Regions from separate parts of the Paenibacillus oryziterrae genome, predicted to be linked through region 2. Evidence: predicted binding sites of a transcription regulator. Region 2 holds the regulator's gene; each other region holds the start of a gene.

Region 1 (3,309 bases), on a different contig from region 2:
ATATATTTTTATGAACAGGGAGTTGAAGGGATTGGCATCAGTTCGTTTGGAACGCAATCGCAAAAAAAGACTGGAGCTTGCACACCCATGGGTATATGCAGGAGAAGTAGCTTCGGTAGAAGGAGAACCGGAGAACGGCGGTCTGGTTGATGTACTTAACCATCAAGGGCGGTTTCTGGCCGTCGGATATTATAATCCGGCTTCACAAATCCGAGTACGGATAGTATCGCAGACGCCGCTTGCCCGTATGGATCAGGCTTTCTTCAAGGAGCGGTTCACAAGCTGTCTTCAGCACAGAAACCGTTTCCTGCCGGGAGCGGATGCTTACCGGCTGGTGTATGGTGAAGCGGATTTCCTGCCGGGCCTGATCGTTGACCGTTTCGGGGATATTTTAGTCGTGCAGATTTTGACACTAGGTATGGACAAGCACCGCTCGGAGATCGTGGCAGCGCTGGTAGAAGTTATGGCACCTCGCGGAATTTATGAGCGGAGTGATGTCAGCGTACGTGAGCTGGAAGGACTGGAGCAGACGACTGGCGTATTGTACGGGGAATGCCCTCGCCATGTTACCGTATCTGAGAATGAACTGAAGCTCATTGTTGATATCGAACAAGGGCAGAAGACGGGATATTTCTTTGACCAGCGGGAGAACAGAGCTTCCATTGCTCCGCTTATGAAGGGCTGGGGAGGCCGCAGCGGCATCGCACTCAAGGAAACCGAAGGTGAGGATGGTACGCTGCAGATTTTACCGGTCAATAATAACGGTAAGGTCGTAACCTTCCCTTACTGGGATGGTGCGACTGTACTGGAATGCTTCTCCCACACAGGTAGCTTTACCCTGCATGCCTGCAAATATGGCGCCAAGAAGGTAACTTGCCTAGATGTGTCCGCGCATGCGATAGAGAGCGCCAAGGCGAACGTGGAGCTGAACGGCTTCAGCGACAGAGTGGAATTTGTGGTTGATGATGCGTTCCAATATCTCCGCAATCAGGTCAAAGGTCTGGAGGAACGCTCCGAGCGGGCAACCGCTGCTGGAACCGCTCATGGTGCCAAACCGTCAGCCAAAACAGATACCTCGAAGCCGATGACCGCAGGCGGCGGACGCACCTGGGATGTTGTTATTCTGGATCCCCCAGCCTTCGCTAAAACCAAAAGCGCAGTGGCTGGCGCATGCCGTGGGTACAAAGATATTAATCTCCATGGGATGAAGCTGGTGAATGAGGGCGGTTATCTGGTAACCGCGAGCTGTTCTTATCATATGCAGCCGGATCTGTTTCTCTCCACGATCGGTGAAGCAGCCAGAGATGCCGGCAAGATTCTAAGACTTGTGGAATGGCGGGCCGCAGGTAAGGACCATCCGCAAATTCTCGGGGTGGACGAAGGACACTATCTGAAATTTGCTATTTTCGAAGTACGCAGCAAGAATTAATAACATCAAATTTAAGCCGGACAGGGGTTACTCTGTGGGGGGACAAAAGTTCCAATCGCAGAGTACTCCTGTTTTTTTGCAAATTTTTCTAAGTGTATTCCAATGATTTCGGAACGTACGTTCTGTCTTGTTTGAGAGCAGTATGGTATAATCACTACTATATATTTTTTCGTGGGAGGAGTCTGTCAGGATGTCGGTAACCTTTTTAATAGGACGCTCAGGGAGCGGAAAGACTACGAAAATATGGAAAGACATGTCTACCGCCATGGAGCAGGAGCCGTTGGGTGCACCGATGATTCTGCTTGTTCCGGAACAAGGGTCATTCAGTGCTGAGCGCGGGCTGCTGACTACAGCGAATACTCAGGGAAGCATTCGGGCCCATACACTTAGTTTTTCCCGTCTCGCCTATCGTGTTAAGCAGGAGACTGGAGGCAATGGACGTGTTCCGATCAGTGAAGAGGGCAAAAAGATGCTGATCTACAAGATTCTCAGCCGGCATAAGGAGGAGCTTGAGTTGTTCGGAGCTTCGGCAGACCGGCCAGGATTTGTTGAGCGCCTGAACACTTTGCATACCGAGATGAAACGCTGCTGTGTGGGATCGGCCGAGCTGGAACAGCAGTTGTCTAAGCTTGCGGAGTCTACGGGAAAGAACCCTATTCTACAGAGTAAGCTGCATGATTTACGGCTGGTGTTCGGAGATTTAGAGAAGGAAATGTCGCAGCTGTATTTCGACCAGGAAGACAGTCTGGCCGAACTGGCGGAGCATATTCAGGATTCCACTTTTGTGCGCGGAGCAGATATATGGGTAGACGGGTTTCACGGATTTACTCCACAGGAGTTTATGGTAATGCGCCAGTTGATGCTGTATGCGTCGAGTGTGACCATTTCGCTGACCCTGGATAAGCCATACTTGAACGGGATGGTCCCGCATGAATTGGAGATGTTCCATCCTACAGCGGTGACCTATATTAAGCTGCGCGGAATTGCCGAGGAGACAGGGACAGAGATTTGGGATGAAGTATTATCTCCCCCGGTACTGCCTCGTTTTGCGGACCAACCCGTACTTGCTCATCTAGAGAAAGGTTTTGACCGGCGCAAGCACTGGGATGGACAAGAGTTGGCGGAGGAGGGTCTGTGCTTATTCTCCGCTCCATCACGCAGTGTGGAAGTGGAAGGTGTGCTGCGTGAAATTCGGAGACTGGCCCGGGAGGAAGGAGCACAGTACAGCGAAATGGCTGTATTTATGCGCAATCTTGGAGATTACGAATCCTTGGTGACCCCTCTGTTCCGTGATTACGGCATACCGTTTTTTCTCGATCAAAAGGCAAGCGAGCAGCATCACCCGCTCGTGGAATTTATCCGTGCTTCAATGGATGTGGTGCGCCGCAATTGGCGATATGAAGATGTGTTCCGCTGTGTGAAGACCGATTTCCTGCTGCCTGCCGATCAAAGCGTGACCAGAACTGACATGGACAGTCTGGAGAATTATGTGCTGGCCTGCGGCATCCAGGGGTACCGCTGGACTGACGGGAAATCATGGAGAGGGATTCCAAGCCTCACTCTTGAAGGCGACAGAGCGATTGATCAGGATCATCTTGCACTTATGGAGAAATGCCGTGCAGCGGTGACGCTGCCGCTGTCTGCTTTTGAGAAGCGGGTGAAACGTAATATATCTGCACGGGAATTCTGTACTGCTGTATATGAGCTGCTGGTGGATACGGAGGCGGCAGGCATGCTGGAGCGGATGGCTACTAAGGCGCTTTCTGCCTCCCGTCCCGAAGATGCGCGTGAACATCACCAGCTGTGGGGGGCCGTACTTGATCTGCTGGATCAGATCGTTGAGATGATGGGTGAAGAGAAAATGTCTTTTGACATCTTTG
Region 2 (3,309 bases):
AATAACACAGCAGCGGTTTGTCCGGCGGAACTTGAGGTAAAGCTGCCTATGGATAAGGTTCGTGCTGTATCATCCAGTGCTATGATATGGGTATGGTTTGGAGTCATAAAATGTTTTGAGAATTTCTTCTGGACTGCGGTAACGGCTACAATTAGCTTATCAGGATCACTTCTGGGGAACATGCGTTTGAGTTTAAGGACGGCAGCCAGCAGTAGAAGGGATACACCAATGAATGTGAACAGGTACATCAAGACAATCAGCATGTACGTTCATCTCCCGGATCAGAATATGAAGCATGAGCTCTCTATTAAATAGATATGCCTAGCAAGTGAAAGAATGCGCGGTTTCTTAGCAAAGAAAAACTCTCCTTAGATAAGGAGAGTTTAGGGAATTAGATCAGTGCAATAGCCAGCAGAGTGAACAAACTTAAGGTTAAAATCGGATTGGCATAATACCCAGGGTAAAATCCGGGATAAAAGGCCGAGGTTTTGACGTTGCCTTTGGAACCAGTCCGCAGATACACATTGTTCTGGTCAACATCTACAATGACACCTTCGTATTGGCGTCCGTCGACGGTCATGATACGTACTTTTTTGTTTTTACATCTCAAGCAATTGTAATATGCTTCCATAGATAGTTGTCGCCTCCTTTTCCTAATTAATTTATGGAGAAAGAGAACGATGGTAACGGCGGAGTTACCGGGGTCAATAGATTAAGCTGCACTTAAAGTCTTAGGCGATTCTATTGGCGAATGGTTACCCTTGTGCCGACATTCACCAGGGAAGCTAGTGTCAGCACATCGGCATTATACATACGAATGCATCCATGAGACACCTTTTTGCCGATCGAAGCTGGATTGTTGGTTCCATGAATGCCGTAATGCGGTTTAGAAAGACCCATCCAGAAAGCCCCGTACGGCCCTCCTGGATGGGCTTGTTTGTTGATAATAGTATATTCGCCTTCAGGTGATTGGTTTAACATGGTGCCTATTCCTACAGGGAACCCTCTTTTGACGATATCGTTATCCAGGAGATAAAGCATAAATTGGGATAAATCCACAATAATCCGAACATTGGGCATAGTCATCAGCACTCCTTTGCTAGCAGGATATGTGATGAAAGCTCTGGATGTTAAAAAAACAGCCGCTCCCCAAATGATGGGAAGACGGCTGTTTCAGTATCTTGAAATGATGAGTACAAATAATTCTTAATGAATGTCCCGAAACAATCCAACGACTTTACCGAGAATAGTTACACGGTTCAGACGAAGAGGCTCGTACACCGGATTCTCCGGCTGAAGGCGAATATGATCGCGTTCCTTGTAGAATGTCTTGACGGTTGCTTCATCTTCATCAGTCATAGCCACAACTATGTCGCCATTGTTAGCAGTCTGTTGCTGCCGGACGATTACGTAATCCCCATTCATAATTCCTGCTTCTACCATACTGTCACCGAGGACAGAAAGCATAAATACTTTGTTGTCACCTACATAATGAGAAGGAAGAGGGAAATAATCTTCAATATTCTCTGTAGCCATTATCGGAACACCGGCGGTTACCTTACCTACGACAGGAACACGTGTGACACTCTGTGCGAACTGGTGTACGTTGTCGGAATCATCCTGACCCAGAAGCTCAATTGCGCGAGGTTTCGTCGGGTCACGGCGGATCAATCCCTTCTTCTCAAGACGGTCGAGATGGCCATGAACAGTAGAGCTGGAGGCTAGTCCCACAGCTTCACCGATCTCCCGTACGGAAGGCGGGTAACCCTTGCTGCGGACCTCGTTACGTATAAATTCCAGGATCGCCAGCTGGCGACTCGAAATCTTTGACATCGGAATCAACCCCATATAGTAATGTTTGGGAAAATTATAACATAGAACTTCCGTTCGCACAAACATAAGTTCTAAATTTGCCTACTAAGAAATAAATAGGGAACAATTGTTCGAGAAAAGTATTGATTCAAACATGTGTTCGTGTTATATTGATTTTGGAAGTAAGAACAAGTGTTTGGAGGGCGATGAATCATGTTGAAATACAGTACTTACCGCAGCATTTATGAAGAGGCTCCGGAGGTTTCTAGTGGACATCGGTCCGCTTCAGGCAACGGAATAAGCTTCAGAAAGACAAATGTGAATTCCACGGGAGTAACTCAGCTGTTCCTTCAAGGTAATCTGATTAAGCTCCTAATGATTATAATGCTGGTGATTTCCGGATTTACTGTTGTTGGGAACGTTTTTGCTGGTTCGGTATCTATCGGCAGTCGTGAAGATAAACGCATTGTAGTTGAACCTGGAGATACGTTATGGAGTATTGCACTTAAGAACAAACCATCCGACATGAGAACAGCTGTATATATTGAAGGAATTAAAACGCACAGCGGGCTGGATACCAGTGACATTCAAGCCGGTGATATCTTATCTCTTCCTATATATTAAGAAGGATTTTCTATACTAGAGAGCTTGCAGGGGGAAGACCTTGACAAGCTCTTTTTCTCATGGCAAAGTTAGTATGAATTTATAAGGAGGGAAGAGCAGTGGATATTGATGAATTGGTCGCGCGGATTAACGAATTGGCACGCAAACATAAGACCGCGGGCCTGAATACTGAGGAATTGGCGGAACGTGCCAAGCTCCGGGAAATTTATCTGGGGAACATCCGCAGAAATTTCCGTGAACAACTGAACAACATTGAGATTGTTGATAATGACGGGCGTGAACAAGGCGACAAGGGATTGAAGCATTAATTCCTGTTACCTTTTCATAGATATTTAAGTATGACTAGGGGGAAATGACATGGCCCGTTCTTGGGAAAGAATGGTTCAACGCAACACGAAGCAAGCGAACAAGTTAAGAAAGAAGACGGGTAAGGATTCGATTCACGCCTATTCCACTGCCTCCAAGAACAGTGATGTTTACAAAGGACGTAACATTGTTCTCCCTGTAGTATTGCTCGGGCTTGGAGTTATGTACTGGTTAGTCGGAAGCATCGATGAAACAAGAGGCAATGGTTCCCTGATGAATTGGCTTGGAATCGTTCTTTATTTTGTTCTCGCAGCGCTTATTTTTTTCCGGCGTCCATACCTGAAGGTGGACCGTGCAAGACTCTCCACTTTTAAGTTTAACCGTGAGCGCTTTCTGGCTCCTGCGGATATCGAGAAAATCATTCTCTCCCGCCGCTCTGTGGTTATCAAGCACAAGAACAAACGGGCGAAGTGGGTGTTCTCCAAATTGATCAATCGTTATGCTACTGAGGCGATGGGCGTGCGCCTGGAGGAGTTCGCCAAGGTTAATCATATCACCTTAGAACAC
Region 3 (3,309 bases), on a different contig from region 2:
GTAAAGGCTATGGTTCGGAGGCAATGCTACATATGCTCAGGTACGGTTTTAATACCATGCACCTGCACCGGATTCACCTGGGGGTCTGTGCTTTTAATCCGCGGGCTATTCATGTATATAAGAAATTGGGCTTCCGTCAGGAGGGAATCGAGCGGGATGCCCTGTATCAGGATGGGGAATTCCACGACATGATTACGATGTCCATGCTGGAAGATGAATTTCGTGCGTTGTACGAGAGCGTGTAGAACCTATAAAGCGTGTAGTGAATGCGATCCGGATAGAAAAAAACCAGTCGGTCCAATAAGCCCCGGCTGGTTTTTGCACTGGAATAAACCATTTATGTATGACTCTAGATCTGTTCGCGATAACTGAGTTTATTGGCTGTTTTCTCGTCTCGGATTGCTGTTCGAAGCACATCTTTAACGGTTTGGGGATCACGGATCTTGCGGAAGTTCAGCTGTGGTGATGAAGTGTCTTCGGAAAAAACAGTCAATGTTCCGATCCGGAGAATCCGGTCCATAACGCTCTGCTGTACTGCCAGATCACGGACCCGCAGAAGCTCCACCTCTTCGAATTTCTTGGCAATAAGACCTGTCTTTACTCTGATTCTCTGGCTGGTTATTGTGTAGGTAGTCGTATTCAGGCCAATAATTCCTTTAAGCCGGTCAGATATTCCTGCAGGCTTGCCTTCCCATAAGACCACTTCATGGCTGGGAGATTCATGGACAGCAGACAGATGTGACGCTTGAGGAGCAGCATGATCGGTCGGTGCTCCGCACTCTCCGCAGAATTTAGCATCCTGCTCGTACTTAGCGCCGCAGCTTGTGCAATAAGACATGAGGCATCTTCCTTTCCAGTAACAGATGAATTCATTATAATATAACAGGCACAGGCAGTCATTACCTGAACTCTCAAAAAATTTACAATTATTTCATTTGCACTTTACAATAATCGACATTATGCTTTAGTAGGAGGGATAGAGATGAAAAAGTTGTTAATGGCAGGCCTGATTCTGACAGTGGCCCTGCTTGGCGCGTGCAGTAATAATGAACCGAAACTAGAAACAAAAGAAGATATCAAGGCGTATGTGCAGGATTTCTATAATCAATTCTCTGATATTGAGCAGGAAAGTGATTCTTCCAAGGAAGATTTCGATGCAGCAATGACTTCCTTCTCGTCCGGTGATGTTTCAGACAAAGAGTTCTCGAAGGCTGTTGATGCTTTTCAGGACACTGCAGATAAATTGGCGGACAAGGTTGAAGATGTGAAGATCTCTTCGAAGCTCCCTGACGATATTCAGAAGCTGTTGGAGGATTCCAAGGTTGCTTTTCTAAGTGCATACCAATTAAAGGAACAAGCATCCCAAAGCGCCGTTTCAGCAGAAGTGACAGCAGACCAGTTCAAAGCAATGACTGATAATGCTGATCTTGCCATGCTGTTCGGGATTTCCAAGCTGAATGAAGCCAGAGTTGCGACAGGGCTCATCGATGCCGATGCGGCAGTAGATATTAGTGAATTAACGAAACAATAATAAACGTGTTTAGGCAAAATAGACTTTAGGACAAAGGCTCCACATTGTGGGGCTATTTGTTTGTCATTTTTTCCTGGTTGATAATTTATGGGGAATCTAAGTATAATACGTACATATGTTCTTGTTTATTTGGAGAGTATTCATAAGTGAGGAGGAAATATTATGGGCAAGAAGCTGGAAGGGAACGGACTATGGGAGAGCTGCCGGATGATGCTTCCGGAGCATAAGAACCGGATCATATTTGAGGAGAGGGAAACTCTGCGCCGCGAGAAGCCGGTACTGGATGAGCAGGAGAGAGAGGAGATGGAGCGGACGCTCGTCTTGTCGCTGCGCAATCATGTCCGGGTGAGTGTAGTCTTGTTTGATCCTTTTGAGGATGTGGTTCTGAGCGGATTTATCACCTCCATCCATGCCCACTCCCGGGAGATTAAGCTGCAGTGGGCGGAGGAATGGAAGTGGATTAATCTCGACAGTATCAGCAGGGTATATACCTGCTAATGATGGGCCGCAGCGGGGGCCAAGGAGACCTCAGCTATTCAGTGGAGTCTGCTCCGGTACTTTTCTCGTATGCGATTAAGGTTAAGGAGTTATTTCCGGTCAGCCGGGCAATAGCTGCTTCGGCATCGCGGATAATCTCAACAGCTTCATTCTTGCCGTTAAGCGGTGCGATGGTGTAGCTGTCACTATGAACATCCATGGAGTTATCCCACCTTTCCCTGGTATTATCCGCATTCTATGATCGCCACATGCATCCAAAATATGGTATGGTGTGGTAAAGGCGACAAGGAGATGGATGTTCATGTACGGTGATGAATTCAGACGCAATCTGAGCGGTACGGATGTAGACGCGGCAAAGGCTAGGCTTGAAGCGGAGCAGCAAAGATTGCAGTCGGGCAATCGGCTGGGATTCCTCAGCGAGTCCATTGATTTGCTCATTGCCGTAGGTGCGGTGGGAATAATTGTATTCCTGTTAACCTGGCTGTAGACAGTTCGTTTAAGATTAAATGAGGAATGTGTAAGCCATGCTTGTAGAAGTATGGCTTTTTTGTTGTTCACAAAGAAGCTACCCCAAGTGCACAGGCAGGCTAAGTCTAATTTAGTCGGCTGCCGGATGACCGGAGTACAAGCAAAGCCGCAAAGGATAGCATTGGCTATACCAGGGGGTGATTTCATGCTGACATTGGAACAGGTCATAGGGAAATCGGCAGCGAAACTGAAGAAACTGCATCCTGCCGTATTGGCTGGTGCTCAAGCCTTGATCCGGCAGAGTCATGCTAAGGGGGTACCGATTGCCATCACTCAGGGCATGCGGACCATTGTTGAACAGAATGCCTTGTACGCGCAGGGAAGAAGTAAACCGGGAACAATCATTACGAATGCCCGCGGCGGTGCCAGTTATCATAATTATGGATTGGCAATAGATTTTGCGCTTCTGCTGCCCGGAGGTGAAACTTATTCGTGGGATACGAGCCGGGATGGAGATAAGGATAAATTGAAGGATTGGCAAGAGGTAGTGAAGCTGGCCAAACCTCTTGGATTTGAGTGGGGCGGGGATTGGACATCCTTCAAAGATTTTTCCCATTTACAGATGAGTTTTGGACTGACGACATCACAGCTTAAAGGAGGCGCCCGTCCATCGGCACAGCAGGTGAAGGAAGCATTAAGCCGGATCAACGGAGGTGACGATGAGGTGAATAAGGAAGTTAAGGTTGCCATCACTTTAAACGGTAAAAAGCTTACTGAAGGCATTCTGGATGACGGCACGACCTATGTCCCGG

Evidence for each region. The regulator LexA, encoded in region 2, represses DNA repair genes until DNA is damaged. The targets are predictions, from matches to a motif close to CGAACATATGTTCG.
Region 1: the regulator LexA is predicted to act here: its motif matches at 1,540-1,553, upstream of addB (helicase-exonuclease AddAB subunit AddB).
Region 3: the regulator LexA is predicted to act here: its motif matches at 1,640-1,653, upstream of ACAN55_RS10240 (YolD-like family protein).

The regions. Positions count from the first base shown of each region.
Region 1 is NZ_JBGJZO010000016.1:88,939-92,247, forward strand. Features, by position in the region: gene ACAN55_RS16710 (class I SAM-dependent rRNA methyltransferase) at 32-1,429, shown strand; gene addB (helicase-exonuclease AddAB subunit AddB) at 1,620-3,309, shown strand, end outside.
Region 2 is NZ_JBGJZO010000001.1:204,941-208,249, forward strand. Features, by position in the region: gene ACAN55_RS01005 (hypothetical protein) at 1-263, opposite strand, end outside; gene ACAN55_RS01010 (LSm family protein) at 392-631, opposite strand; gene ACAN55_RS01015 (L,D-transpeptidase) at 742-1,080, opposite strand; gene lexA (transcriptional repressor LexA) at 1,207-1,833, opposite strand; gene ACAN55_RS01025 (LysM peptidoglycan-binding domain-containing protein) at 2,026-2,436, shown strand; gene ACAN55_RS01030 (DUF896 domain-containing protein) at 2,535-2,744, shown strand; gene ACAN55_RS01035 (hypothetical protein) at 2,794-3,309, shown strand, end outside.
Region 3 is NZ_JBGJZO010000007.1:74,912-78,220, forward strand. Features, by position in the region: partial or broken gene ACAN55_RS10225 (GNAT family N-acetyltransferase) at 1-245, shown strand, start outside; gene ACAN55_RS10230 (PH domain-containing protein) at 350-838, opposite strand; gene ACAN55_RS10235 (hypothetical protein) at 983-1,531, shown strand; gene ACAN55_RS10240 (YolD-like family protein) at 1,694-2,029, shown strand; gene ACAN55_RS10245 (hypothetical protein) at 2,064-2,228, opposite strand; gene ACAN55_RS10250 (hypothetical protein) at 2,331-2,516, shown strand; gene ACAN55_RS10255 (M15 family metallopeptidase) at 2,703-3,309, shown strand, end outside.